Regions from separate parts of the Clostridium sp. ATCC BAA-442 genome, predicted to be linked through region 1. Evidence: predicted binding sites of a transcription regulator. Region 1 holds the regulator's gene; each other region holds the start of a gene.

Region 1 (9,135 bases):
CCCCGCCCTGTGGGCCGACGGCTCCGGCGGGGAGACCCTCCGGCTGCACGGGCAATCCCGTCTGGAGCTGTTGGACGCGGCGTCTTCTCCGGTAACCCTGTATGGGCTGTATCCCGGCACGGACGCGGAGCTGTGGGACGTGGAGTCGGCGGTGGAGTACAGCTATGACGGCTCTCCCTCTGTCACCCGCACCTTCTACTACCGCGATCCCGACGCGCCGCTGGCGCAGCAACTGTATGATTACAGCTTCCGCCGCTTCTCGATCCGCGACGGGAACGCGGTCCAGCTCACCCTTCCGCCCGGCGACCCCTGCGGCGTCTACCCCATCTGTACGGCAGAGGAGGCGGTGGCCCGCTTCCGCTCCGGCGACTATTGGAGCACCATGGAGACGGACTGCCCGGAGCGGGCGGAGATCCTGCAAGTCACCCTGGAGTATGCCACGCAGGACTATCAGACCTATTTCCAGCCGGTGTACCGCATCCTCTTCACCCAGGACTACTGGGACACCTATGTGGAGGGTCTAATGCATGAGGGCGTGGACGCTTCTCGCTTTGCCGGGGTCGCGGCGGCCTATGTTCCCGCCATGGAGGGGCTGAATTTCCAGATGTATGCCAACGACTCGGAGGTTCATCGTACACCCTCTTGATCTCCCTGCCGCGGGGCGGCAAACTGATCCCATCCCACAGGAAAAGCGGGACGGTTATGGCGCGTCCCCTCTGCATCGAACTCCGCTCCGAATATTGACACAGGTAAACCGTTGTTCGGAGTTAAATATGGAACGCTGATTCCTCTCTCACCGGCGCATCGGCACCGCAGGCGGGGTTCTCCACTCCGCCTGGCTATGTTGTCTGCCGGAGGCGGAGGAGCTCTTCACCGCCCCGCTGGTGGCCTTCTTCGATCCTAGCCCCGCTGTAGTGGCCGAGGGGGTGCGCTATCTGCGCGTCTGCTGCTCGGTCAACTGCCTGTTCTACGCCGCCATGTACACCTATGACGCCTTCGCCACCGGCGTGGGCGCCGCCGGGCTGGCCATGGCCAACGCCCTGCTCCAGTCTGTGGGGGTGCGCCTGGCCCTCAGCCTCCTGCTCTCCGGCCCTCTGGGCGCCGGCGGCCTCTATCTGGCCGAGGCACTGGCCCCCATCCCCTCCGCCCTGCTGGGCCTTCTCTTCTTCCACTCCGGGCTGTGGCGGCGTTTCCTGCCCCCGGCGTCAAACAGTTAGAAATTATTTATTGTTTTGTAAAGCTTCCCTGCCCTCTCTGTGTTATACTGGCAAAACGGAGGGGTGTACAATGGCAGAGGAGGAGAGGCGTCGGAGCGGGGCCGCCCTGGCTGTGGGGCTTGCGCTCGCCCTGCTGGCGGCGGCCGGATGCGGCTGGCTCTGGTACGCCCTGAACGGACTGCCCGGCTTCCTGCGGAAGGAAAATCCCAGCCTGCTGCCCCAGTCCGCGGCGGAGCATCTGGAGTCCAGCACCCTGCTCCGCACCGGCGACGGCTCCTATTATGAGCTGGAGGAGGGCTCCGGGCTGGGTACTCTGCTCCGTTCCGAGGACTGGAGTTCCATCCCGGCCTTTTCCGCCGGGGAGCCGGAGCTGTCCCTTCGCTACGGCGAGCAATATGAGCTCTTCCTTTGGGCCGACGGCCGGGCGGCATTTTACGACGGTTACGCCCCTGGAGACACACAGGAATGGGCCTATTACATCCTTCCCTCCGGCGTGGTAGCGGAGCTGCTGCAAATCCTTTCGGAGCGCGCCGTCCACACGGCCGATCCCTACGCATCCTTTTCCCAATAGGCACCAAGGCCCGCCCAAAACCGGGGCGGGCCTTGACTTTCGACAGGGCAGAGCATAAAATATTTAATACTGTCTTTATTCCATTCATGGACGAGGTGACCGTTACATGCCCACTTATCTTGACAATGCCGCCACCACCCGGGTCTGTCCGGAGGCCGCCCGGGCCGCTCTGGAGGCCATGACTGAGGGGTACGGCAACCCCTCCTCCGGGTATGCCCTGGGGCAGGCCGCCGCCGCCGCGCTGAAGGAGCACCGCGCCGCCGTGGCCGGCCGCCTGGGCTGCGCGCCGGAGGAGCTGGTCTTCACCTCCTGCGGCACCGAGGGGGACAACTGGGCCGTCCGGGCCGCCGCGGACTACGGACGGCGGAAGGGGCGGCACATCATTACCACCGCCATCGAGCACGCCGCCGTGCTGGAGCCGGTGAAGGCCCTGGCCGCCCAGGGGTATGAGGTGACCTACCTCAAGCCGGATCGGAGCGGCCACGTGTCCCCCGACGCCCTCCGGGCCGCCCTGCGGCCCGATACGGTGCTGGTGTCCATGATGCTGGTGAACAACGAGCTGGGCACCCTTCTCCCCGTGGCGGAGGCCGCCCAGTCCATCCGGGACGCCGGCTCCTCCGCCCTGCTCCACTGCGACGCGGTGCAGGCCTTTCTGAAGGTGCCCTTCACCCCGGCGGAGCTGGGGGTGGATCTGCTCACTCTCAGCGGCCATAAAATCCGCGCCCCCAAGGGCATCGGCGTACAGTACATCCGCCGGGGTCTGAACCTCAAGCCCCTGCTGACGGGCGGCGGGCAGGAGGGCGGGCTGCGGCCCGGCACCGAGCCCACCGCCCAGGCCGCGGCCCTGGCGGCCGCCTGCGCGGCGTGGCAAGAGGACTATCCCGCTCGTATTCAAGAAATCAAAGAATACGCGCTGGAATCACTCTCTGCCGTCCCCGGGCTGGAGATCATCAGCCGGGGGGACGCCCCCCACATCTGCGCCGTCTCCCTGCCCGGCTACCCCAGCGAAATGCTGGTGCGGGAGCTGTCCGACCGGGGGGTGTACGTCTCCTCCGGCTCGGCCTGCCACCGCGGGAAGCCCAGCCACGTGTTTGCGGCCCTGGGCCTGCCCAAGCGCACCCTGATGGGGGTGCTCCGCGTCTCCTTCTCCCCGGAGAGCACCCGCGCCGACGTGGACGCCCTGGCCGGGGGACTGACTGAAATCACTAAGACCAGAATTGCAGCGAGGTGAGCGTTTGTTCCACTATATGAACCGGGGGGCGGCCTTCTACCGCAACGTGGCGCGGCTGGCCCTGCCCATCCTGCTCCAGAACCTGTGCACCACCCTGCTGGGGCTGATCGACACCTTCATGGTGGGCGCCCTGGGGGAAGCCCCCCTGGCCGCCGTGCTGGTGGCCAACATCCCCGTCTTCGTCATCCAGCTAGTCATTTTCGGACTCCAGAGCGGCTCCTCCGTCCTCATCAGCCAGTTCTGGGGCAAGGGGGACACCGAGTCCATTAACCGGGTCATCGGCCTGGGCTGCTATGTGGCCGGGGCCATCTCCCTGGCCTTTGCCTCCGTCATGTTCTTCCTGCCGGAGCAGCTGATGGGCCTGCTCACCGACAACCAGGAGCTGGTGCCCCTGGCGGCCCAGTACGCCCGCATCGTGGGCTTCTCCTATATTTTCAACAGCCTCACCGGCGTGTACGTGGGCGCCCACCGCTCCATGGAGAACCCCAAGCTGGGCATGATCATCTTCGGCGTGTCCATGCTGACCAACGCCTTCCTCAACTGGGTGTTCATCTTCGGCAACCTGGGCGCTCCCGCCCTGGGCGTGGTGGGCGCGGCGGTGGCCACCCTGTCCGCCCGCGTGCTGGAGTTCGTCATCATGCTCTCCTACGCCCTGACCAACCGGCGCTTCCGGCTCAAGCCCGCCGTGCTCTTCCGGCCGGGCCGCGCCCTGCTGGCCAAATTTCTCCACTACTCCGGGCCGGTGGTGCTCAACGAGACCCTCTGGGGCCTGGGCACCTCCCTCTACAAGGTCATCATGGGCCACATGGAGGGCTCCACCGAGATCCTGGCCGCCCGCGCCCTGGCGGGCAACATTGAGGATCTCTGTACCGTGGCCATCTTCGCCATCGGCAACACCACCGCCATCATCGTGGGCCGGGAGATCGGCGCGGGCCGGCGGGAGCATGTCTATGAGGTGGGGGCTACCCTGGACACCCTGGCCTTCCTCTGCGGCCTGATCATCGGCATTCCCCTGATCCTGGGGGCCTGGTTCGTCTTCCCCTGGCTGGTCTACCCCTTCTTCCACCTGTCGGAGACCGCCGGCTCTATCACCACCATGATGCTGACCTTCATCGGCGTCTTTCTGGCCCTGCGGGCCTTCGACTCCGTCAACACCGTGGGCGTCCTGCGGGGCGGCGGCGACGTGCGGGCCGCCACCATCATCGACACCACCCCCCTGTGGTTCGTCTCCCTCCCCCTGGCCGCCCTGTTCGGCCTGGTGTTCCAGTGGGGCATCTTCTGGGTCTATGTGGGCATCATGGCCGAGCAATTCGTCAAGTTCGGCATTGGCCTGTACCGCCTCCGCTCCCGGGAGTGGATCAACGACGTCACCCAGTTCTCCCGTACGGAGTGACCGCGTTGTAAAAAATACCCCGGCTCCGCCTGTGGGCGCGGAGCCGGGGTATTTTTCTCTGTAAGCCGGCTCACAGCTCCCGCTCCATGCGGATGTCGGAGAGCTGGAACCATTTATCAGAATAGGTGACGTATTTGAACCCAAACCGCTCATACAGCCGCAGGGCCTCCCTGAGCTGATGGTTGGAGGTGAGGACCGCTTTCTTCTGCCCTGCATCCCGGGCGGCCTGGAGCGCCGCCTCCATCAAGGCCGTACCAATGCCCCGGCCCCGGTATGCCTCCTTCACACCGAACTTGAGCAGCTCGCACTGGCCCTTCCCCTGAAGCTCCAGCATGACCATGCCCACAATCTCCTCCCCCCAGCGGGCCAGCAGCACCCGGCCACCGCCGGACAGGAAGCGGTGGGGCTCCGCCAGCATCTCCAGATCCACCGGCTCCAGCAGGTCGTATTCCAGCAGCCAGGGCAGGGAGATGTCCTCCAGCGCCTGCTTGTAGCGGTCCTCATAGTCGATAATCGTGAAGCCTCGGCCCTCGTCCACGGATTCACCCCTCCTTTTTACATAGAATACCATTGTTCCGCCGCCCCGTCAACGCCCGAAACTTGCAGTCCACCCCTTTGCCTGCTGAATTTTCTACGTTCACATTTAATTTACATCCAGAACACTTGACTTTTTCGGGGGACGGTGCTACATTATCTTTAGCACTCAGAGAGTTTGAGTGCTAACATTGTGAAAGGGTGGCCGGAATGGATTTAACAGAGCGCAAAAAACGGATTCTCCGCGCCATCATCGAGAGCTACATCCAGTCGGCGGAGCCGGTGGGTTCCAAGGCCATCGCCGCCTCCATCGATATGGAGGTATCCTCCGCCACCATCCGCAACGAAATGGCGGATCTGGAGGCGATGGGCCTGTTGGAAAAGCCCCACACCTCCGCCGGGCGCATCCCTTCGCCCAAGGGCTACCGGCTCTATGTCAACGAGCTGATGGAGGAGCACAAGCTCTCCCTCCAGGAGACCCAGCGCATCAACCAGGCCCTGGCCATGCGGATGCGGGAGCTGGACCGGGTGCTGGACCAGGCGGGCCGGGTGGTGTCCCAGCTCACCAATTACCCCTCCTTCGCCCTCTCCTCCGGTCTGAGCCGCATGACCATCCGGCGGTTCGATCTGCTGATGGTGGAGCGCAACGCTTTCATCATCGTGGTGATGACCGACACGGACATCGTGCGTAACCGGCTCATCCGCCTGCCCTCCGACCTGACGGAAGCCCAGCTTCAGATGCTCAACACCCTGCTGAACACCACCTTTACCGGCCTGACGCTGGAGGAAATCACCCCGGAGCTGATGCGGGTGGCCCAGCATGCGGCCGGGGAGGCCTATGGGCTTATCTCCCTGGTGGTGTCTTTCGCTATGGAGGTGCTGGAGAGCCTGGAGCAGCGCACCGTCCACACCTCGGGTCTGGCCCATCTGCTGGAGCTGCCCGAGTACCGCAGCCTGGAGCGGGCGCAGCCGCTGATGAGCTACCTCTCCGAGGACGCCGACCCTGCCCGCTTCCCCGTTCCCAAGGACGATCCCATGAAGATCCTCATCGGCCCGGAAAACGTGGCCGACGCGCTGAAGGACACCAGCGTGGTGGTCGCCAGCTACGACATCGGCGACGGCATGCGGGGTGTCATCGGCGTGGTTGGGCCCACCCGGATGGATTACGCCAAGATAACCGCCCGCCTGTCCTATCTGGCCGAGGGCCTCTCCCGGCTGTTTGGACAGGGTGAACTGCCCCAGGGCAGGGACGACGAGAAATAGGAGATGAATGCATCCCATGAGCAAGAAGGAAAAAAAGCCGGAGGACGTGACCCCGGAAGAGCAGACCGAGCAGGCCGTCCCCACCGAGGAGACGGAGGCCGAGGCTCCCAACCCCCTGCTGGAGGAGCTGGAGGCCCTCAAGAAGAGCCTCTCCGACCAGGAGGACAAATTTCTCCGCCTGGCCGCTGAATACGACAACTACCGCCGCCGCAGCCAGAAGGAGAAGGAATCCGCCTGGTCGGACGCCAAGGCGGACACCGCTGCGGCCTTCCTGCCGGTGTACGACAACCTGGAGCGGGCCCTCAAGCAGGAGACCGCCGACGAGGCCTACAAGAAGGGCGTGGAGATGACCATGACCCAGCTCAAGGAGGTTCTCACCAAGCTGGGCATCGAGGAGATCCCTGCCCTGGGCGAGCCCTTCGATCCCAACCTCCACAACGCCGTGATGCACGTGGAGGACGAGGGCGCTGGCGAGAACACCATTGTGGATGTGTTCCAGACCGGCTTCAAGTCGGGCGACAAGGTGGTCCGTTTCGCCATGGTAAAGGTCGCCAACTAAGAAGCGCGGAGGGTAGGCACATAGGGGCGCTAAGGCGGGACGGAGACGAAAAAACAGGCGACGGGCGCAGCCCGAAGCGGCATTTTTCGCGCAGTCTGGACTTAGCGGCCCGGCCATGTGCCCAACCCATAGCGTGACATCATGGCGCACATGGTGCGCCCACCACTCAACCTTGTAAAAAACCAATTTCTTTATTATTGGAGGAACTGCTTTATGTCTAAGATTATTGGTATCGACCTTGGTACAACCAACTCCTGCGTGGCCGTCATGGAGGGCGGCGAGTCCGTCGTCATCCCCAACGCCGAGGGCAACCGCACCACCCCCTCCGTCGTGGCCTTCTCCAAGGACGGCGAGCGCATGGTGGGCCAGGTGGCCAAGCGCCAGGCCATCACCAACCCCGACCGCACCATCATGTCCATCAAGCGCGAGATGGGCACCAACTACAAGGTGAACATCGACGGCAAGGCCTACACGCCCCAGGAGATCTCCGCCATGATCCTGCAGAAGCTGAAGGCGGACGCCGAGGCCTATCTGGGCCAGACCGTCACCGAGGCGGTCATCACCGTCCCCGCCTACTTCACCGACGCCCAGCGCCAGGCCACCAAGGACGCCGGCCGCATCGCGGGCCTGGACGTCAAGCGCATCATCAACGAGCCCACCGCCGCTGCCGTGGCCTACGGCGTGGACAAGGAGCAGGCCCAGAAGGTCATGGTGTACGACCTGGGCGGCGGCACCTTCGACGTGTCCATCCTGGACATTGACGACGGCGTCATCGAGGTGCTGGCCACCGCCGGCAACAACCGCCTGGGCGGCGACGACTTCGACAAGTGCGTCATGGACTGGATGGCCGCCGAGTTCAAGAAGGACACCGGCATTGACCTGACCGGCGACAAGGTGGCCATGCAGCGCCTGAAGGAGGCCGCCGAAAAGGCCAAGATCGAGCTGTCCGGCGTCACCTCCACCAACATCAACCTGCCCTATATCACCGCCGATGCCACCGGCCCCAAGCACCTGGATCTGACCCTCACCCGGGCCAAGTTCGACCAGCTCACCGCCAACCTGGTGGAGGCCACCAGCGGCCCCGTGAAGCAGGCCATGAGTGACGCCGGCCTGTCCTCCAGCGACATCTCCAAGGTGCTGATGGTGGGCGGCTCCAGCCGTATCCCCGCCGTGCAGGAGATGGTCAAGAAGCTCACCGGCAAGGAGGGCTTCAAGGGCATCAATCCTGACGAGTGCGTGGCCATGGGCGCGGCGCTCCAGGGCGGCGTGTTCACCGGCGACGTGAAGGGCCTGCTGCTGCTGGATGTCACCCCCCTGTCCCTGGGCATCGAGACCATGGGCGGCGTGATGACCAAGCTCATCGAGCGCAACACCACCATCCCCGCCAAGAAGAGCCAGGTGTTCACCACCGCGGCCGACAACCAGACCAGCGTGGAGGTCCACGTGCTCCAGGGCGAGCGCGAGATGGCCCAGTACAACAAGACCCTGGGCCGCTTCAACCTGGACGGCATCGCCCCCGCCCGCCGCGGCGTGCCGCAGATCGAGGTCACCTTCGATATCGATGCCAACGGCATCGTGAACGTGTCCGCCAAGGATCTGGGCACCGGCAAGGAGCAGCACATCACCATCACCTCCTCCACCAACATGTCCAAGGAGGACATTGACAAGGCCGTCAAGGAGGCCGAGCAGTTTGCCGCCGAGGACGCCAAGAAGAAGGAGGAGATCGACGTCCGCAACCAGGCCGACCAGGTGGTCTACCAGACCGAGAAGGCCCTGGAGGACGCCAAGGACAAGATCAGCGCCGACGACAAGGCTACCGTGGAGGCCGCGCTGAACAAGCTGAAGGACGCGCTGAAGGGCACCGACGTGGCCGCCATCAAGGCCGCCACCGAGGAGGCCAGCAAGGCCTTCTATCCCATCGCGGAGAAGATGTATCAGCAGGCCAATCCCCAGGGTGGTCAGCAGCCTGGCCCCGACATGGGCGGCGCCCAGGCCGGTTCCGCCAGCTCCGATCCCAACGTGGTGGACGCCGATTATGAAGTGGTAGACGACGACAACCAGAAGTAAATTCGTCCGGTGAGCACGGGCCGGTCTGGAGTTGGCTCCTACGCAGTAGGGGGCGGCCCCCAGACCCGCCCGTTTCTCCCGTTAAGAGGTGATAGAACCCTATGCCAGAACAGAAACGAGATTATTATGAAGTCCTCGGCGTGTCCAAGGGCGCCACGGACGAGGAGATCAAGAAGGCCTACCGGAAAAAGGCCAAGCAGTACCACCCGGATCTGAATCCCGGCGACAAGACCGCCGAGGCCAAATTCAAGGAGGCCAATGAGGCCTACGAGGTATTGTCCGACAAGGATAAGCGCGCCC
Region 2 (9,920 bases), on a different contig from region 1:
GAGCGCAGCCAGTTTCAGAACCGGGACACCTGTATGCGGATGCTGCGCTCCAAGCTGGTGGAGCTTCAGATGCAGGCCCACGCGGAGAAGATCTCCGACATCAAGGGTGTACAGCTCAAGATCGAGTGGGGCAGCCAGATCCGTTCTTACGTGTTTATGCCCTACCAGTTGGTAAAGGACAACCGTACCGGCTATGAGACCAGCAACATCAACGCCGTGATGGACGGCGAGCTGGACGGCTTCATCAACGCCTATCTGAAGGCGGAGGCCACCGGCAACTGGGCTGAAAAATAAATTATTTCCTACACGAATCTTTTGAGCAGCGGGCTCATAAGATTCGTGTGCTTTTTGCACACTTTTTTTCTCCGCCACCTTGTATTTTTGTTTCCAGTTTGTTACCATTAGGATGCCCCAAAAAACGCCTTTCATAGGGAAAGGCAATGAGGAAAGGTGGAATGTTTTCTATGAGAAAACCCGCAAGCAAATTCCTGTCCCTGTTCCTCGTGCTGGCTATGGTGTGCTCCCTGTTCGGGGCCGCCTTTGCCGCAGAGGAAGAAACCGCAACCCCCTATGTCATTCCCGATGTCGATGGTAAGGTTGTTATTCTCCATACCAACGACACCCACGGCGCGGATCTGGACGAGGAGGGCACTTCCTTCGGCATGGCCGGTGTGGCCCAGCTGAAGAAGGACTTCGAGGCCGCTGGCGCCGATGTGCTGCTGGTCTCTGCCGGCGACTCCATCATGGGCAAGCCCCTGGTGAGCGCCGACCAGGGCAAGAGCGCCATCGAGTTCATGAACGCCGCCGGTTATGATGCCATGACCGTGGGCAACCATGAGCTGGACTTCGGCATCGACAACCTCAAGGCCCTGGCCAAGGATGCCGACTTCCCCATCCTGTGCGCCGACATGACCACTGAGGCCGACGGCAAGACTGTCTTCGACTCCAACAAGATCTTTGAGATCGGCGGCGTGAAGGTGGGCGTGTTCGGCCTGGCCACCCCCGAGACCCTGACCAAGGCCGACGCCTCCAAGATGCCCGGCATCACCTTCCCCCAGACCGACAAGCTGTACGCCGTCGCCCAGGCTCAGGTCGATGAGCTGAACAAGGCCGGCGCCGATCTGATTGTCTGCCTGGGCCACCTGGGCATCGATGACGAGAGCATCGGCAACCGCTCCATCGACGTGTGCGAGCACGTGGATGGCATTGACCTGTTCATCGACGGCCACAGCCACTCCACCACTGCCGATATCATTGCCAAGGTAGGCGATACCAACGTGGTCAACGGCGCCAAGATCGTCTCCACCGGCACCGCTCTGGCCAACGTGGGCGTGGTGATCTACGATCAGGAGACCGGCACCCTGACCGACGAGCTGGTTCCCGCCGCCTCCTACACCAAGACCGACGCCGATGTGGCCAAGCTGGTGGACGACCGCAACACCGCCGTTGATAAAGTCTACGGCGAGAAGATCGCCACCACCGAGGTGGATCTGAACGGCTCCCGCTCCGGCGGCGCGGCCACCGATCCTGTTACCAAGGCCGAGATGACCTTCCCCGAGGGCGAGGGCGTCCGCACCACTGAGACCAACCTGGGCGACTTTGCCGCCGACGCCATCCTGTGGCAGGCCCGCCAGACTCTGGGCGAGGAGAACGTGGACGCCGCGCTGACCAACGGCGGCGGCATCCGCGAGGCTCTGGCCAAGGGCGACATTTCCAAGAAGAGCCTGCTGGCCGTCTTCCCCTTCGGCAACACCGTGGCCACCATCGACGTGACCGGCGCCCAGCTTCTGGAGGCCCTGGAGGCCGCTACCTGCACCACCCCCGAGGCCATCGGCGCCTTCCCCCAGGTGTCCGGCATTGAGTTCACCCTCAACACCGGCGTTCCCTATGTGAACGGCACTCAATACGCCAACTCTACCTACTACGCTCCTGCCAATCCCGGCAGCCGCGTCACCATCTCCACGGTGAACGGCGAGGCCTTTGATCCCGCCGCCACCTACACCATCGCCACCAACGACTTCACCGCCAAGGGCGGCGACACCTACGGCGTGTTCAAGACCGCCGGCGGCTGGAAGGATGTGGGCGTGTCCCTGGAGGACGCCCTGATCAACTACACCACTGAGGAGCTGGACGGCACCATCACCGCCGAGCAGTACGGCGAGCCCGCCGGCCGCATCACCATTGTGGACGAGCCCGCCAACTATCCCGCCGATCTGGAGACCGGCTCCTGGTACTACAACGCCGCCGTGTATGCCTTGGACAATGGCATCATGAACGGCACCAACAAGGGCTTTGAGCCCACCGGCACCGTCACCCGCGCCACCGTGTACCAGACCCTCTATAACATGGAGGGTAAGCCCGCGGTTGAAAAGACCACTGTGACCGGCACCGAGGGCGAGTGGTACGCCAACGCCATTAACTGGGCCGCCTCCGCCGGCCTGTTTGAGGGCACTGAGTACGGCACCGACACCGTAATCACCCGTTCCGGTATCGCCACTATTATCGCCGATTACGCCTCCTACAAGGGTATTACCGTGGACACCTCCGGCATGGCTATGAAGGAGGCTCCCGACTACGACTCCATCCCCGCCGCCGATCTGGAGGGCATGACCTTCTGCTATTATGGCAAGGTGATGACCGGTGACCAGAAGGGCAATCTGAACCCCAACGGCCAGCTCACCCGCGCTGAGTTTGCCCAGGTGCTCAAGAACTTCAGCGTCCTCAAGCCCACCTATGTGGAGACCGTGGTTTCCATCCCTGTAGCCGCCCAGGACGGGATCCCTGCCCATGAGATTCCCGCCACCCTGACCCTGCCCGTCTCCGCCTCCAAGGACGCGAAGGTCCCCGGCGTGGTGATGCTCCACGGCACCGGCTCCAACCGGGACGAAGCCGGCATGGGTTACGCCCTGGCCGCCCCCCGTATGGCCGCCGACGGCATCGCCACCCTGCGCATCGACTTCATGGGAAACGGCGACTCCACCGCCAGCTACCGGGATTACAACTACACCTCCGCCGTCATTGACGCCAAGGCCGCCGCAGACTACCTGGCCGGCCTGGAGACTGTGGACGGCGGGAACCTGGGCGTCATGGGCTGGAGCCAGGGCGGAACCGACGCCCTGCTGGCCGCAGAGGCCCACCCCGACACCTTCCAGGCTGTTGTCACCTGGTCCGGCGCCCTGGAGCTGAACGGCGCCTCCCTGTTTGCGGGTACCAGCTTTGAGGATGCCTATGCCCAGGCCAAGAAAGAGGGCTTTTATACGATGACCTTTGACTGGCGGGAGCCCTTGGAGCTGGGTGAGCGCTGGTTCCAGGAGGTGGCCGAAACCAACATTCTGAAGGTAACTGCTGACATCAAGGCCCCCATTCTGGCCATCAACGGCAAGGACGATACTACCGTCACCCCCGATAACGCCGAGAAGATTGTGAAGGCCGCCGCTAACGCCGACAGCCAGTTGCTGCTGGTGGATAACTGCGACCACACCTACAACGTGTTCTCTGGCGATTTCACTGCCCTCTATCAGACGGTGGACGCCACCGCCGCTTTCTTCCAGGCACAGTTGATCCCCGCTGCCGCCCAGGCCGCGGCCTGATTGATCTCCCCCTACACACCAGGCACCCCCGGAGTCCAACGGCTCCGGGGGTGCCTTCGTATTCCTATGCTTTTCGTATGCCGGAAGCAGCAGCTCTTTTTAGCCCCGTCGACAGGCCACAGCCCTGCAAAAAGGCCCGGAACCAAATCGGTTCCGGGCCTTTTTTCTCTCTGGCTCAGTACATGCCGCCCATATCGGGGGCAGCCGGAGCAGCCGGAGCGGGGGGCTGGGGCTTGTCGGCCACCAGGGACTCGGTGGTCAGCAGGGTGGCGGCGATGGAGGCCGCATTCTCCAAAGCGGAGCGGGTCACCTTGGTGGGATCGACGATACCGGCGGAGATCATGTCCACATAGGTCTCATTATAGGCATCGAAGCCATAGCCCACCTTGTCGGCCTTCTTCACATTCTCCAGCACCACGGAGCCGTCGATGCCGGCGTTGGTGGCAATCTGGCGCATGGGCTCGGTCAGGGCCTTGGCAATGATGGACACACCGGTCTTCTCGTCGCCCTCGGTCTCGGCCAGCAGCTTCTCCACGGAGGCGATGGCGTTGACATAGGCGGTGCCGCCGCCGGCCACGATGCCCTCTTCCACAGCGGCGCGGGTAGCGTTCAGGGCGTCCTCGATGCGGAGCTTCTTCTCCTTCATCTCTACCTCGGTGGCGGCGCCCACACGGATGATCGCCACGCCGCCGGCCATCTTGGCCAGGCGCTCCTGGAGCTTCTCGCGGTCGTAGTCGGAGGTGGTAGTCTCGATCTGGCTCTTGATCTGGTTGACGCGGGCCTTGATGGCGTCGGCGGAGCCGGCGCCGTCCACGATGATGGTGTTCTCCTTGGAGACCTTCACCTGGCGGGCGCGGCCCAGCATGTCCATGGTGGCCTCCTTGAGCTCATAGCCCATGTCGGAGGTGATGACGGTGCCGCCGGTCAGCACGGCGATATCCTCCAGCATCTCCTTGCGGCGGTCGCCAAAGCCGGGGGCCTTGACGCACACCACATTCAGGGTGCCGCGCAGCTTGTTGACAATCAGGGTGGACAGGGCCTCGCCCTCCACGTCCTCGGCGATGACCAGCAGCTTCTTGCCGGACTGCACCACCTGCTCCAGGATGGGCAGCAGCTCCTGAATGTTGGAGATCTTCTTGTCGGTAATGAGAATCAGGGCGTCGTCCAGAACGGCCTCCATCTTCTCAGTGTCGGTGACCATATAGGGGGTGATATAGCCCCGGTCAAACTGCATGCCCTCAACCACCTCGGAATAGGTCTCGGCGGTCTTGGACTCCTCCACGGTGATGACGCCGTCGTGGGAGACCTTCTCCATGGCCTCGGCGATCAGCTTGCCCACGGTCTCGTCGCTGGAGGACACGGTGCCCACGCGGGCGATGTCGGCGGAACCGTTGACCTTCTTGGAGTTGGCCTTAATGGCCTCCACCGCGGCGGTGGTGGCCTTGGCGATGCCCTTCTTCATGACCATGGGGTTGGCGCCGGCGGCCAGGTTCTTCAGACCCTCGCGGATGATGGCCTGGGCCAGCAGGGTTGCGGTGGTGGTGCCGTCGCCGGCCACATCGTTGGTCTTGGTGGAGACCTCCTTCACCAGCTGAGCGCCCATGTTCTCAAACGGGTCGTCCAGCTCAATCTCCTTGGCGATGGTCACGCCGTCGTTGGTGATCAGGGGGGCACCGAACTTCTTGTCCAGCACCACATTGCGGCCCTTGGGACCCATGGTGATCTTCACGGTATCGGCGAGCTGGTTGACGCCGCGCTCCAGCGCGTGACGGGCTTCCTCGCCGTAGCAGATAATCTTAGCCATAACGTATTACCTCCAATTTGAGTCGGGTGGAACTCACCCGGAAGATTTCTTGTTCCAGAGAGCGGGCGCACACTGTGCGCCCCTACACGGAAAATTACTCCACAATGGCGAGGAAACAGAATTTCGCGGGGACCCCCGGGGATTTCATCTGCGGCCGCCGAAAATGAATTCCGTCGGCCTCCGGCGCTTATCGCGCCGCCCCGCCGCAGGCGCGGCCCCAGGTGGACGGCTTATCCCGCCGTTCCGCTGGGTTATTCTACGATCGCCAGAATGTCGCCCTGACGGACGATAGTGTACTCCTCTCCGTCCACCTTGACCTCGGTGCCGGAGTACTTGCTGGTGATGACCTTGTCGCCCTTCTTGACGGTCATGGTGATCTCCTTGCCGTCCACCACGCCGCCGGGGCCGACCTCGATGACCTCGGCCACCTCGGGCTTCTCCTTGGCGGCGCCGGTCAGGATGATGCCGCTCTTGGTCTTCTCCTCCGCTTCGACCAGCTTGATAACCACACGGTCTGCAAGGGGCTTGAGTTTCATAAGGGGTTCCTCCTTCATGTATCATTCATTTTTCTTGTAAACCAATTCAGCAGGTTAGCACTCATTTTGCCGGAGTGCTAACCTGCCTATAATAATAACCTCACTTGACGGATTCCGCAAGTCTTAATTTTTAAATAATCTGTTAAATTTCCATTCCGCGCGGTTCCTATTTCAATTTAACATTCAAAACCTGTTCAGATCTTCTTTTTTCTCCCGCTCTCTTCGGTTTTCTAATTTCGCACCCGTTTCTCCGGAATCCAATGGGTTCCTTCGGGAAAGAAAAAGTTTACTTTTTTAGCAGACACACGGACAGAGAGCTCAGAATCCACCAGCTCCTCGCCGTCCAGATTAACCCGTTCGGCCTTGTCACAGGCGACGTGCATCTCCCGGCCGCGGCGCAGAAGGATCCGCGGGATATCCCCGGCGCCCCCCTTGGCGTACTTGCCGATCAGCGTCAGAATGGTCAGCCTGGAGACAGCCGGCACCACTACAAAGTCCAGCAGGCCGTCGTCGGGCACGGCGTCGGGGCAGGGGTTAAAGCCCCCGCCATAGTAGCGGCCGTTGCAGGCGCAAATGAGGGTAAACGCCTCCCCCGGCAGGCGCTCCCCGTCGATGGTCACCCGGTAAGGCCGGTGAATCCCCTGGACAATGGTGCGCACGGCGGAGAGCTGGTAGGCCAGCGGCCCGCTCACCAGGGGCAGCTTCTTGAAGTCTGCCGCACCAAAACCGATGCGGGCGTCGAACCCCACCGAGCAGACATTGAGGGCCAGCCGCCCGTTGCACTCAATGAGATCCACCGGCGCCTGGGGCGCGTCCAGCAGAGCCCGGAGATCGTAAAAGCGGCAGGCATCCGGGCCGAACATCCGCAGAAAATCGTTGCCCGAACCCATGGGGTAGTGGGTCACAGCGGCGTTGCCGAAGCCTGCGGCTCCGGCAACAGCCTCGTTAAGGGTGCCGTCGCCGCCGCAGGCATAGATGCGCACCGGCTCCCCCCTCTCCGCCGCCGCCCGGGCCAGCTCGGCCCCGTGGCCGGGGTATTGGGTGACCGCCGCCTCCCATGGCTCGTCTCGCCCGGCCAAGGCAGTGCGGAGCTTCTCCCGCATCTCCTGGGTGCGGTCGTATTTTCCCGCGTGGGGGTTGATTAAGAACAGGTGCCTCACAGGGCCCATCCTCCTTATCCGTTGGTCAGCTCCACAGGAGCAGGCGCTGCTCGGTGCGGGCCATGCGGGAGACAATGGCTGCCGCCTCCGCCCGGGTGAAGGTGCCCTCCGGCTGGAAGGTCAGCCGGCTGTCCACCCCGGACAGGATTCCCTTGGCGTAGAGGCTGTAGATGGCCTCCGCCCCCTCATCGCCGCTGCGGATGTCGGGCACCGACGCCTTCACCCGGGCCAGAGAGTTGAGTTCCGGCATGGCCTTGGCCAGACTGGTGGCGGCAAAGAGCTCCGCTGCCTCCCGCCGGGTGACAGCCCGTCCGTAATCCCGCTCGGTAAAGTCCCCCTTTTGAATCATGCCGCTGGCCAGGCAGTAATCTACCGCCGGCACATACCAGTACGGTCCGCCTTCGGTGCTCAGATGAAAGTCGTCCCCCTGGTAGCGGCTCTCAATCGTGGCCGCCAGCTTGAGGGCCTCCGCCACGGTCAAGGTCTGATTGGGCGCATAACGGTTCTTCCCCACGCCGGAGGTGAGCCCCACATTGTAGGCGATGTCCACCCAGAGGGCGAACCAGTCCCGGGGGGACACATCGGAGAAGGAGGGCAACTTGCCCCGGGTGAGGGGGAACTTGGCGGAGGGCACCCCCTTGGCCGCCAGGATGCCGGGCAGGTCATAGACCGGGATTTTGGTGACGGTGCTCCCTTTGGTGAGGGTGAGCACCTGAGTTCCGCCCTGCTCGGCCACCTGCACCTGGTCATAGCTCAGCTCATAGAGCACATTGGTGGTGCTCCCCGCCCCGTCCGGGAAGGGGAGTATGCTGACCACGCCCCAGCCGCCCCCCTTTTGGGCGATATAGAGCCCGCAGTCAATGGGGAGAAGGGTGTCGTACTCCGGCTGGATGAGATACCGCCCATCCTGCCGGATCACCCCGAGCTTGCCGTTGAGGTTGACCGCCGCGATGCCGAGCTGGAAGGACACGATGCTGTCGTACTGGAGAGGGATGACCACATTCCGGCCAGCGTCCACATAGCCCCACTTTCCGGCCAGCTCGCACTGGGCCAGCCCCTCGCTGTAGCCCCATACCGTGGCCCCCTCCGGCGCGGCGGAGGCCGGGAGGAAAAACAATCCCGCGCACAGGGCCGCGGCCAGCAGCCCCGCCAGGGCGCGCTTTCCCTTTCCTCGCCTCATATCAATCCCCTCCTCCTATCTTCCGTACTGGAACAGGTCGCACTTGAGCATGCCGTTATACAGCTTACGCTTCTTGTCTGCGGTACGGCCAAAGGTGCGCTCGAACTCCGTGTGGGAGGAGAGCACGCTCACCCGCCACCCCTCCGGCAGCGTGCACACCGCCCGGCCGAAAGCCCGGTAAAGCTCCTCCGCCTCCCGCTTCTCCAGGATGCGCTCCCCATAGGGCGGGTTGGTGACCACCCGGCCATAGGGCGCGTCCCGGCGGAAGGCGGCGGCGTCCGCCACCTCGAAGCGCACCGCGTCCTCCACATCCGCCTTCTCCGCGTTGGCCCGGGCGATGGCCACCGCCTTGGGGTCGATGTCCCCGCCCCAGATGTCGTATGCCCCGTCGTACTCGCCGTCCATGGCCTCGTCGGCGGCCTGGAGCCACAGCCCGCTGTCCAGCCAACGCCACTTCTGGGCGGAAAAGGCCCGGTTGAGGCCCGGCGCCCGGTTTTTGGCGATGAGGGCCGCCTCGATGGCGATGGTGCCCGAGCCGCAGAAGGGGTCGCAGAAGGGGTCCCTCCCCCGGTAGCGGGAGAGGAGCACCATGGCGGCGGCCAGCGTCTCCCGCAGGGGGGCGGCCACCCCCACCGCCCGGTAGCCCCGCTTGTGGAGCCCGACCCCGGTGGTGTCCAGCATCAGGGTGACCTCGTCCCGCATGATGGAGAACTGGATCTGATACAGCGCCCCGCTCTCCGGCAGGGTTTCCAGCCCGTACTTCTCCCCCAGCCGGGCAGCGGCCGCCTTTTTCAGCACGGCCTGGCAGGCGGGCACCGCGTGGAGCTGGGAGTTGAGGGAGTGCCCCTTCACCGGGAAGGCCCCCTCCCGGGGGATAAATTCCTCCCAGGGCAGGGCGCGGCAGCCCTCAAACAGCGCCTCAAAGTCGGCGGCCCGGTAGCGGCCCACCACCAGCAGCACCCGCTCGCCGGTGCGCAGGTTCAGGTTCACCCGTGGGATATCCGCCGGGGCGGCCTTGCACCGCACCCGCCCGTTCTCCGCCGCCACCTCCGGCAGCTTCAGCCGCCGCAGCTCCTCAGCGCACAGCCCCTCCAGCCCGAACAGGGTGGGGACCAGCAATTCCAGCTCTCTCATGTCCATCGCCTCGCTCCGTTCTCGTTCTTAGACAGCAGTATACCTTATTTTTCTCTGCTTGGCAAATCTGGAAAGCGAATTTGCTTCCCTTTTTCTCCGAGTTGTGCTAGGATAGCAGTAGTATTTCGAAAGGAGGAGTGCCCATGCCCATACCAAGCATCTGCTGGCTCGCCGCCCTCGTCGCCCTTCTGGCGTTGGAGGCCGCCACGGTGGGGCTGGTTTCCCTGTGGTTTGCGGTAGGCTCCCTGTGCGCCCTGCTCACGTCCTTCTTTGTGGGCAACATCTGGGTGCAGTTCGCCGTATTCCTGGCGGTGTCCTTCCTGTGCCTGGTCATCATCCGCCCCCTGGCCAAAAAGTACGCCGACCCCCGCCGGGTGAGCACCAACGCCGACCGGGTCATTGGTGCCGAAGGTGTGGTCACCCAGGCCATCGACAACCTGAAGGCCCAGGGCCAGATCACCGTGAACGGCGCCCCCTGGACCGCCCGCACCGAGGAGGGCTGCCCCGCCATCCCCG
Region 3 (9,920 bases), on a different contig from region 1:
TGGGCTTCGACAACATCCCCTCCTTCCGCATCGTATTCCGGGAGAAGAATCTTGACTTAGATGGGCGGGATTGATGTGAAACGATACCTGGCGCTCGTTCTGCTGCTGGCCCTCTGTCTGGCCGCCTGCACACCGAAGGCCCCGGCGGAGACCGCCCCGCCGCCGGAGGCCGGTTCGATCCGGCCGGAGACGCCCGCCCCGGTGTGGGGCGAGCAGGTCTTTCAGCGGGACTATGCCGGCGAGGAATCCAACGCGGACGCGCCGGAGGGGGTGGTGGTCTCCCTGCGCTTTGTCATGCCCTGCATCGAAAACGCCGGGGAGAACCCCGTCTGGCAGAGTCTAAACGAAGACTTCTCCATACTGGGAGAGGGGTGGCTGGAAAAGGGCCTGGAGTACTGGAGCACTCCAGGCCTGGAGCCCGGCGGGGACTATTCCGTGGAGAGCGTCTACACCATCCAGCGGTGCGACCGCTTCCTGAGCGTCCGCTACCAGCGCACCGAGGCGCTGGCGGGTGAGCCCGCGGTCACTGTCTCCGGCAGCCTCTTTGACCTGTCCACCGGCAAAGCCCTTACCCTGGACTCCTTACTGCGGGTTCCGGCCGAGAAGGGGATGGACGCTCTTCTGGATGCTCTGGACGGTCTGGAGGACGGCCCGTACGGCCGGGCATATTTTGAGAGCTACTGGGATGTCAACGCCTTCTACCTTACGGAAGACCACCTTGTGCTCCTCTTCCCGGTCTATGCGGACGGCGCTACCTCCCCCACCGCCACCCTGGAGCGCCCCATCCCCCTGGATCGCCTCCGGGGGCTGCTCAGCAGCGCCTTCCCGGAGCTCTGTCCGGCTGACCCTGCTCCCCAGCCCTCCGCCCCGGCGGCGGAGCCGCACGCATTCACCCCGGAGGAGATCGGCCGGGTCAACGGGACGGCGAGTCCTGGCACATCCGCTCCCACCGAATTGTAAACAATCCTTGAACCCTCTTGCAATTTTTCATGCGAAGGATTATGATAGCGTTAGCACTCAGAAAGTTCGAGTGCTAACGCTCTTTGTTTACAAAACCGTTTGAGATACAGGAGGCATTGTCATGGCAAAGAAACAGTTCAAGGCCGAGTCCAAGCGGCTGCTGGATCTGATGATCAACTCCATCTACACCCACAAGGAGATCTTCCTGCGGGAGCTGATCTCCAACGCCAGCGACGCGGTGGACAAGCTGGCCTACAAGGCCCTCACCGACGATCAGGTGGGGCTGAACCGCTCCGACTTCAAAATTACCCTCACCCCCGACCAGATTGCCCGCACCCTGACCATCTCCGACAATGGCATCGGCATGACGAAGGAGGAGCTGGAGCAGAACCTGGGCACCATCGCCCGCAGCGGCTCCCTCCAGTTCAAGCAGGAGCTGGCCAAGCAGGAGAACGGCGGGGAGCACACCACCGACATCATCGGCCAGTTCGGCGTGGGCTTCTACTCCGCCTTCATGGTGGCCGACCACGTCACCGTCACCTCCAGGGCCTACGGCTCCGACGAGGCGTGGCAGTGGGCCTCCGACGGCGCGGACGGGTACACCCTCACCCCCTGCGGGAAGGAGAGCGCTGGCACCGACATCGTGCTCCACATCAAGCAAAACACCGAGGACGACCACTACGACGAGTACCTGGAGCAGTACCGCCTGGCCGAGCTGGTCAAAAAATACTCCGACTACATCCACTACCCCATCGTCATGCTCATGCACAAGTCCCGCCAGAAGCCCCGCCCCGAGGACGCCGGCGACGACTACAAGCCCGAGTGGGAGGACTTCGACGAGTGGGAGACCCTCAACTCCATGGTCCCCCTGTGGCAGCGGCCCAAGAGCGAGGTCACGGCGGAGGAGTACAACCAGTTTTATAAGGAGAAGTACGGCGACTGGGAGGATCCCCTGAGCGTGGTGCACGTGTCCGCCGAGGGCGCGGTGGAGTACAAGGCCATGCTCTATATCCCGGCCCACGCCCCCTATGACTTCCACTCCCGGGAGTACCAGAAGGGCCTCCAGCTCTACTCCTCCGGCGTGCTCATCATGGACAAGTGCGCCGATCTGCTGCCCGAGCACTTCCGCTTCGTCAAGGGCGTGGTGGACTCCCAGGACTTCTCCCTCAACATCTCCCGTGAGATGCTCCAGCACACCCGCCAGCTCAAGGTGATCGCGGGCAACCTGGAGAAGAAGATCAAGGCCGAGCTGCTCCGCCTCCAGAAGGATGACCGGGAGAAGTACGAGACCTTCTGGAAGGCCTTCGGCACCCAGATCAAGGTGGGCGTGGTGAGCGACTACGGCGCCCATAAGGAGCTTTTGAAGGATCTGCTGCTCTTCTTCTCCTCCAAGGAGGGCAAGCTCACCTCCCTGGCCGAGTACAGGGCCCGCATGCCGGAGGAGCAGAAGTACATCTACTACGCCTGCGGCGAGGACGCCGGGCAGCTTGCCAAGCTCCCCCAGGCCGAACGCATCCGGGACAAGGGCTATGAGATCCTCTACCTCACCGACGAGCCCGATCAGTTCGTCATCGACGCCCTGGGCGCGGTGGACGAGGTGGCCTTCAAGTCGGTGGACGACGCCGACGCCCTCCCCGAGACCGACGAGGAGAAGGCCGCCCTGGAGCAGAAGGCCGAGGAGAGCAAGCCCGTGCTGGACTTCCTCAAGGAGACCCTGGGCGACGCCATCAAGGAGGCCCGGGTGTCCAAAATCCTGAAGAGCGGCGCGGTGTGCCTCACCGCCGACGGCCCCATCACCCTGGAGATGGAGAAGTATTTCCAGCGGGTGGACCCCGAGAACGCCAAAAGCATGAAGGCCCAGCGGGTGCTGGAGCTCAACCCCGACTCGGCGGCCTTCGCCGCCCTCAGCCGGGCGGTGGAGAGCGACCGGGACAAGGCCGCCCGGTACGCGAAGCTCCTCTACGCCCAGGCTCAGCTCATCGCCGGCCTGCCTCTGGAGGACCCCGCCGGCTACACTGAGCTGGTGTGCTCGCTGATGAACTGACGACAGGAGGACACGCCGTGGTTGTGCAGAAGAAAGTCCCTTCGGTGGAGGCGCTGGAGCGTCTTCACCGCCTAGCCTACTCCGTTCCTGACGAGGTTCAGGTCCGCTCCCTGGACGGCGCCATCGCTATCGACGCCAAATCGTCCATGGGCCTGTTCGCTCTGGACTTTTCCCAGCCGGTAGAAATCCTCACCGACTCCCCGGCGGTGCTGGCCGAGCTGGAGTGCTGGTGAGTCCGCCGCGCCAGGCTTTGCTTTGCCCGGGACCGGATAGCGGCGGCGTTCCGCCGGATACACTGCAAGACCGCCTCCGCCTATGAGCGGAGGCGGTCTTGTTTGCCTGCGCGGTTCTCCTCTAGAAATAAGTTCCGGGGCCCGGCACATGTGCCGGCCCCCGGAATGGGATCTTCTCTCATTGGGGCGTCAGGATGCCGTCTCAGACCTCCATGGCCGCGTCATAGCCCTCGCGGACCGCCTCCAGGATCTGGCGGGGCCGCTTGGCCCACCATGCGGAACTCGCTGGAGACCGGCTCCAGGGCCAGGGCCTCCGCCCGGAGGGGCGCCATGCCGGCGGACAGGATGACGGTGTCGGCGTCAAGCGTGAGCTCCTTGCCGTCCGCGTCTCTGCACACAATGCCGTGGTCATGGATCCCGGTACAGGTGGTCCTGCACAGGATTGTGACCTGCTCGGCGTGATCCTTGAGCTCCATCATCAGGGCGGGCTTGTGGATGGAGTTGGCGTCGCGGGCCACGTCAATGCCCATCTCCACCAGGGTCACCTGCTTGCCCTGCATGGCCAGCTCCAGAGCGGCCTCGGTGCCAGCCAGGCCGCCGCCGACGATGACCACCTTCTGCCCGACCTGTACCTTGCCGTCATACATGTCCATGATGGGATGGGCCTTCTCCACACCGGGGATGGGGGGAATCAGGGCCTTGGAGCCCACGGCGGCAATGCAGAAGTCGGGGGCGATGACCTTTACCAGCTCGGGGGTGACCTCGGTGTTCAGCCGGATATCCACGCCCATGCGGACGGCCTTGGCAATCATATAATCCACATACTGCTGGGTCTCCCGCTTGAAGGGCACCTTCCGGGCGTAGCGGAGCAGGCCGCCCAGCGTGCCGGTTTTCTCGCAGAGGATGACCTCATGCCCCCGATCCTTGGCGACAATGGCCGCCTCCAGTCCGGCGGGGCCTCCGCCGGCAATGAGCACCCGCTTGGGCGTGGTGGGCAGGAAGGGGAACACCTCGTCCTCCGGCCGGTCCAGGGTGGGGTTGATGGCGCACTTGGTGATGCGGGTCTGGTAGTTGGCGATGCAGGCGTTGCAGCGCAGGCAGGGGCGGATCTCCTCCTCCTGGTTCCTCTTGAGCTTGTTGACAAACTGGGGGTCGGCGTTGACCGCGCGGCAGACGGCGATCATGTCCACCTTCCCGGCGGCCAGGATATCCTCGATCTTCTTGGGATCCCGGTGGGCGCCCACGCTCACCACATGGGAGTGCTTCACGTGCTTCTTGATCTCCTCGGCCAGGTAGAGGTTGTGGCCCTCCTCCTTGAACATGCCGGGCACCATCAGGCACTCGGTCTCCGGGAAGTAGAAGTTGCAGGCGGAGACATGCAGCAGATCGGCCTTGCCGTCCATCAGCTTGGCAAACTCCACGCCCTCCTTCAGGGTGTAGCCGCCCTCCACGTACTCGGTGCCGCTGAAGCGCACCTCGATGAGGAAGTCCTCGCCGCAGTACTGGCGGATGCGGTCGATGATCATGAGCAGCAGGCGGGCCCGGTTCTCCAGGCTGCCGCCGAAGCGGTCGGTGCGGTGGTTGGTCAGCGGGGAGAGGAACTGGTGGATGAGCCAGCCGTGGCCGGCGTGGATCATGGCCATCTCGAAACCGCAGGTCTTGGCCTGCTCGGCGGCGCGGCCGAAGGCGTCCACCACGGTCTCGATCATCTCCTCGGTCATGAAGAGCACCTCGCCCTTGCGGTAGACCGGCTCATCGGAGGCGGACTGGTCGGACAGGGGGGCGATGGTCTTGGTCTCGTCAAAGTTGATGTAGTCAGGGCCCCAGGCCTGGACGCCCGCGCTGGCCCGCAGCATGCCGGCGTGGTTGAGCTCAATGCTGGCAACGGCGCCGTAGCGGTGGATCTCGTCGGCGATGCGGGTCAGGAAGGGCAGGTTGTCCTCGTGCCCCGCCAGGATCTTTGGGGAGGCCAGCTTGCCGGAGTCCTCGCCGCTGGGGTCGACAATACAGTCGCCCAAGGTGACTACGGCGGCGCCGCCCATGGCCCGCATGCGGAAGAACTGCATATCCCGCTCGGAGGGGTGGCGCTCCGGGGTGGTATCCAGGTCGAACACGGAGATGGGCGCGATCTCAATGCGGTTTTTCAGGGTGATTCCCCGGATGGTCAGAGGGGTAAATATGTGCTGATATGTTCTGTCCATACAATAAGAACTCCTTCTGAATAAAATAGACGATCCCTGCATTACAGCTTTTCATAGCTCTTGACGGGCTTGACGGCGCCGCTTCTGTAGCGGAGCTGGGCGAAGAGAATCCCCACAATGGTGATGATGACCAGAATGACCGCCTGGGGCATGCTCATCTGGAAGAAGAGCACCAGCACCATGACCACGCAGGATACGCCGCCCAGAATGGACTTCAGGTAGAGCTTGCTCTTGCTGCAGCGGAAGGCGGAGACCTCCCACAGCTCCGGCATGCGCTGGGGGATAAATACGGTGCCGAAGCAGATGAAGGCGAACAGAATGTTGCTGAGCACCACGGCGGTGTCGGCGATCATGCTGATCTGCAGGCCGGTCAGGATGGGAATGAGGCCCACGATGTAGAAGCCCACCAGGATAATGACGGGGGTCTTGAACTTGGGGTGAATGTAGCCGATCTTATGGGGCAGCCAGCCGTCGTTGCAGGCCTGTAGGATGGGCTTGGTGATCCATGCGAAGGTGGCGTTCAGAGTCGTAGTCAGGGCCAACAGGGCGCCGCCGATGACGAAGAACAGGAACACGGGAGTGGGCATGATCGCCCTGGCCACCAGGTCCAGAGGCTGGTTGGCCGTCTCGGAGACGGGGAGCACGCCGCCGGCCACCATGGCAATCAGGGCATAGAAGATTGCGATGGCAATGGTAGCCACCAGGATGACCTGGGGCAGATCCTTGGTGGGGTTCTTGGCCTCTGCACTCAGGTTGACCATGTCGATGCCGCCGGCGGTGGCCCAGGTCAGCAGCACGGCGCAGGTGATGATGCCCATGGGGCCGGCGGGGGCAAAGTCCACTGTAAACAGGGTGCTGTAGTCCACCTTGGGCAGTCCGAACACGATGAAGCAGGTCATGGCCAGAGCCAGCACGATATCCATGACGATCTCCAGCTTGGCCGCGCCCTCAATGCCCAGCAGGTTGGTAATGAAGAATACGGTCAGGCAGGCCACCGCCACGGGGACAATGGGCACCTGCGGCAGCACGCCCTGGAGATACTGGGCGAAGCTGATGGCGTACATGGCCAGGGAGACGTTGGAGGCAAAGAAGATGACGATGTAGAAGCCGGCGAACTTGGGACCCCACAGGGTGCCCATCATGGAGTAATAGCCGCCGCGGAAGCGGGCGGTACCCGCCATCACGATGAAGGGCAGGGCCTGGAGCAGAATGAAGACGGCGGAGAGCAGAATCCCGATCCACGCCGACTTGCCCGTGTACCCGATGCCGATTCCGATCAGCGAAAACACGCCGGAGCCGATCACATGGCCGAAGGCGATGGAGTACAGCTCCCTTTTCCCCAGCGTCCGGTTCAGATCCTCTGTTGTCAGCATTTTCTTTTCTTTGTTTTCCATGGACAATCCTCCTCTACTTATTGGTCGGCCTGTGCCGACCGTTCCCTGTCCGGGACTCCGCCTGCACACAAACCGGAGTCCCTCCTCCGACCCGCGGGGACCGGAAACGCCACAGGCCTTTCGTTCAAGCCGCAGGACGGCAGTGCCCCCGCAGCCTCAAGCGCATATTCGAAATCCATGGGTTACATCTGTTTTCCTTCTCCCTCGGCAAAAGGCTCCTTTCCCTTTAAATTAGACCAGACTCGACCTATTTTTTATTCCGATTGCAATCTTCATATGTTAAGTATAGAAAACTTGATACAGAAAAATAGCCCCTTCCCTGCGGATATTTTGGGGGTTCTGCTAAAATAAAACCGGCTGCATCCCGGAAAAATACAACAAAAAGTACAGCCAACTGACGACCAGTTGGCTGTACTTCTGTTTATATTGTATAGGTTTTCAAACGAGGAAAATCACTGGAATTTTTCAAACAATGTGATGAAAACCCACAATTTTTGCTATAAAAAGAATTCCACAGGATTAGGACGGGCAATCCGAAAACGTTATAGTTTTTCAAAGCACAGCAGCAGGATCTCAAAGGGGGCCAGCTTGAGGGTCAGATGGTAGGCGCCGTCCAGCTCCAGAAGATTCAGGGACATTTCAGGGGCCAGTGTTCCGTTGAGTACCCGCAGCGTCTCTGCGGAAAGTCTATCCGCCAGCGGCAGGGGGAAATCCCGGTACCTGGATGCGTATTCCTCAGAGGTAAGCCGGTACTTCCGGATGGCGAACCGCCCCGTCATGCCCCGGACGCTCAGTGTGACCTCCCGGTTGTAGTCGTGATCCTTCATCAACTCCACAAAGGGGGCCTGTTCCTCGACCCGGGAGCCACCCTCGAACAGCGTGTCGAAGCACGCGTCATAGTGGTAGAGCAGCACCTGGATGTCCTCCCTCCCGGACTGCCTGGCGGCCAGGTACATATCGCCCTGGGCGATTACCGTGTCGCCCAACTGCTCCAGCAGGGAGAGCAGGTGGTAGACCGGGCGCTTGAGCCCCTCCGGGGTCAGCAGGGCCACACCCGAATCCCCGTCCAGCAGCGTGAGCCGGGGCATACGGCTCCCCCGGCTTGAAGCCATGGTGTGGAGGAGGTAGCCCGGCATATAGCCGGAGCCATACAGCGCATTGGCTTCCGGCCGGTGCTCTGCCCCGGTGACGCGCACCGGAAGCCGGCCGGCGGACAGGGCCTCCGCCAGAGTCCTGGCCCGCTCCTCCTCCCCGGGAGCCGCCGGAACGATCACCTCCAGTTCACCGCCGGGCCGCAGAAAACGCTCCCGCAGGGGCTCCAACTCCTCCCTCAGCCCCCGGAGCGGCTCCCCCGGCGGCACACACACCCGCAGCCTCATTCTCAGCGACCACAGATCATTCAGGATATAGTTCAGCACTCTGGGGCTGTTCCGGTAACGGCGCAGAAAGTCCAGATCAAGCGCAACGGTGTCCAGCCCCAGCTCCTCCCGCAGCCGCCGCAGCTCCGGAAAGCAGGTGATGTGGTCGTAGGCGGCACCCGCCAGGCTGACGCACCGGGGCCTCCGGAGGGGCTTCTCCTCATACCGTCCGCCCCAGTCCAGCGAGATTTCCTCCGACTTCCGGCAGAATTTTTGCAGCAGGAGCTCCAGCTCCTGCCCCTCCAGTGCCCTGCAGCTATATGCCTGCACCGCAATGGTGCGGCTCTGGTACCTGCGCCGGTACTGCTGTGGCGTGGTGCGAAAGCTCTTTTCAAAGCTGTCGCTGAAATATTTGTACTTGGAAAAGCCGCATTCGTAGGCGATGGTCTGGAGCCCCTTGCACCCCTCCAGCAGCATGGCCGCCGACTTCTCCACACGGGCCATGTTCAGGAAGGTCCGGAAGCCCACGCCGCAGCCGTTCTTGAGAATGTTGGTCAGGTGGTTGGCGCTGATGTGCTCCATGGCCGCCACATCCTCAATGCGGATAGGTTTGTTGTAGTTGCGGTAGATGTAGTCCGTGATCCGGCGGATGCGCCGGAGCTGGAGCTCGTTTCCCTTGTAGGCGTTGTTGAACTCGGGAAAGCCGCTGCCCAGATAATAGCACTGGAACTCCTTGATGAGAGTGTTGAGAATCTTCTCCCCCACCTCCCTGTAGGCAGCCGTCTCCGTCCCCGTCCGGTCCAGCAGCCTGGGGAGCTGCTTTTTCAGATAGCTGCCCAGCATTTGGATTCCCGCTGTATTGTTCTCCAGGGCACTGTTGGCAAACTGGTAGGTCCGCAGGTCCGGAAACTCCGCCCGGTATGCCTCCACATTGATGTGCAGCAGCATCACCGTCCCCCGGGTGTGGGGATAGGCGCAGAGCCGGTGCAGCTCCCGCGGACAGCTCACGTAAATATCCCCGGCCTTCATGTCCAGCACGTTGTTGACCACTGTGAGCTCAAAGGAGCCCTCCAGGGCAAACATGATCTCCAGAACGTCGTCGTGCATATGAAAGGGGTATTCCTCCACCTCCACGATACTGCACTGCAGCGGTGCATTGTCGGGAAACGCAATTGTCTCATACAGCATGTCCCTTCCGTCCTTTCCGTTGTGCTCCGGCTCCGCGGGTGTCACGGCCAGCCCTTTGGGGGATATTTTACCGTATTTTCAAACTGCTTTCCAGCAAAATCTGGATTTCACTCTGTTTCTCTCTCCGCATGCTTTTGACAGCAGCCCATTGTAAAATATATACAAGAAATTGCATCTACACCTTTCCTATATTGACGTTTTTTCCACCCCATGCTATCCTATTGTCATAGTACTGTTACAGGAAGGGGGATCGATTCCGGTGCAGCAACAGCAGTAAGATTTCTTCCATGGAGGAAGCTTGAGAACCACATTTCATGAAGGAGGCCTCGACCATGACCATGCGTATCCACCGCGCAGTCCGGACCCTCTCCCTTCTCCTGGCTCTGAGCATGCTGCTTTCCGTCAGCGCCATTTCCTCCGCGGCCGAAACGCCCGCCCCTTCCGTACTCACCGTTTCGGATTCTACGCTCGCTTTGGTTGACCGGGATCAAGCCTTTACCGCCACCCTCACCGTAGACGCCTCGGTACTGGGGGACGCCTCT

Evidence for each region. The regulator HrcA, encoded in region 1, represses chaperone genes, less so after heat shock. The targets are predictions, from matches to a motif close to TGTTAGCACTCNNNNNNNNNGAGTGCTAACA.
Region 2: the regulator HrcA is predicted to act here: its motif matches at 5,983-6,013, upstream of ACESY8_RS07685 (co-chaperone GroES).
Region 3: the regulator HrcA is predicted to act here: its motif matches at 1,009-1,039, upstream of htpG (molecular chaperone HtpG).

Annotation. Positions count from the first base shown of each region.
Region 1 covers NZ_CAXSQB010000038.1:23,420-32,554, reverse strand. Annotated here, with positions in the region: partial or broken gene ACESY8_RS14480 (hypothetical protein) at 1-646, shown strand, start outside; gene ACESY8_RS14475 (hypothetical protein) at 927-1,217, shown strand; gene ACESY8_RS14470 (hypothetical protein) at 1,288-1,788, shown strand; gene ACESY8_RS14465 (cysteine desulfurase family protein) at 1,895-3,019, shown strand; gene ACESY8_RS14460 (MATE family efflux transporter) at 3,024-4,412, shown strand; gene ACESY8_RS14455 (GNAT family N-acetyltransferase) at 4,483-4,950, opposite strand; gene hrcA (heat-inducible transcriptional repressor HrcA) at 5,157-6,209, shown strand; gene grpE (nucleotide exchange factor GrpE) at 6,217-6,768, shown strand; gene dnaK (molecular chaperone DnaK) at 6,982-8,835, shown strand; gene dnaJ (molecular chaperone DnaJ) at 8,937-9,135, shown strand, end outside.
Region 2 covers NZ_CAXSQB010000013.1:20,483-30,402, reverse strand. Annotated here, with positions in the region: gene prfB (peptide chain release factor 2) at 1-294, shown strand, start outside; gene ACESY8_RS07695 (alpha/beta fold hydrolase) at 465-3,590, shown strand; gene groL (chaperonin GroEL) at 3,766-5,394, opposite strand; gene ACESY8_RS07685 (co-chaperone GroES) at 5,646-5,930, opposite strand; gene ACESY8_RS07680 (diacylglycerol/lipid kinase family protein) at 6,161-7,099, opposite strand; gene ACESY8_RS07675 (WG repeat-containing protein) at 7,116-8,270, opposite strand; gene ACESY8_RS07670 (THUMP domain-containing class I SAM-dependent RNA methyltransferase) at 8,286-9,410, opposite strand; gene ACESY8_RS07665 (NfeD family protein) at 9,548-9,920, shown strand, end outside.
Region 3 covers NZ_CAXSQB010000053.1:839-10,758, forward strand. Annotated here, with positions in the region: partial or broken gene ACESY8_RS16620 (hypothetical protein) at 1-74, shown strand, start outside; gene ACESY8_RS16625 (hypothetical protein) at 76-960, shown strand; gene htpG (molecular chaperone HtpG) at 1,082-3,004, shown strand; gene ACESY8_RS16635 (hypothetical protein) at 3,022-3,237, shown strand; gene ACESY8_RS16640 (oxidoreductase) at 3,459-5,438, opposite strand; gene ACESY8_RS16645 (APC family permease) at 5,480-6,832, opposite strand; gene ACESY8_RS16650 (helix-turn-helix domain-containing protein) at 7,375-9,378, opposite strand; gene ACESY8_RS16655 (S-layer homology domain-containing protein) at 9,711-9,920, shown strand, end outside.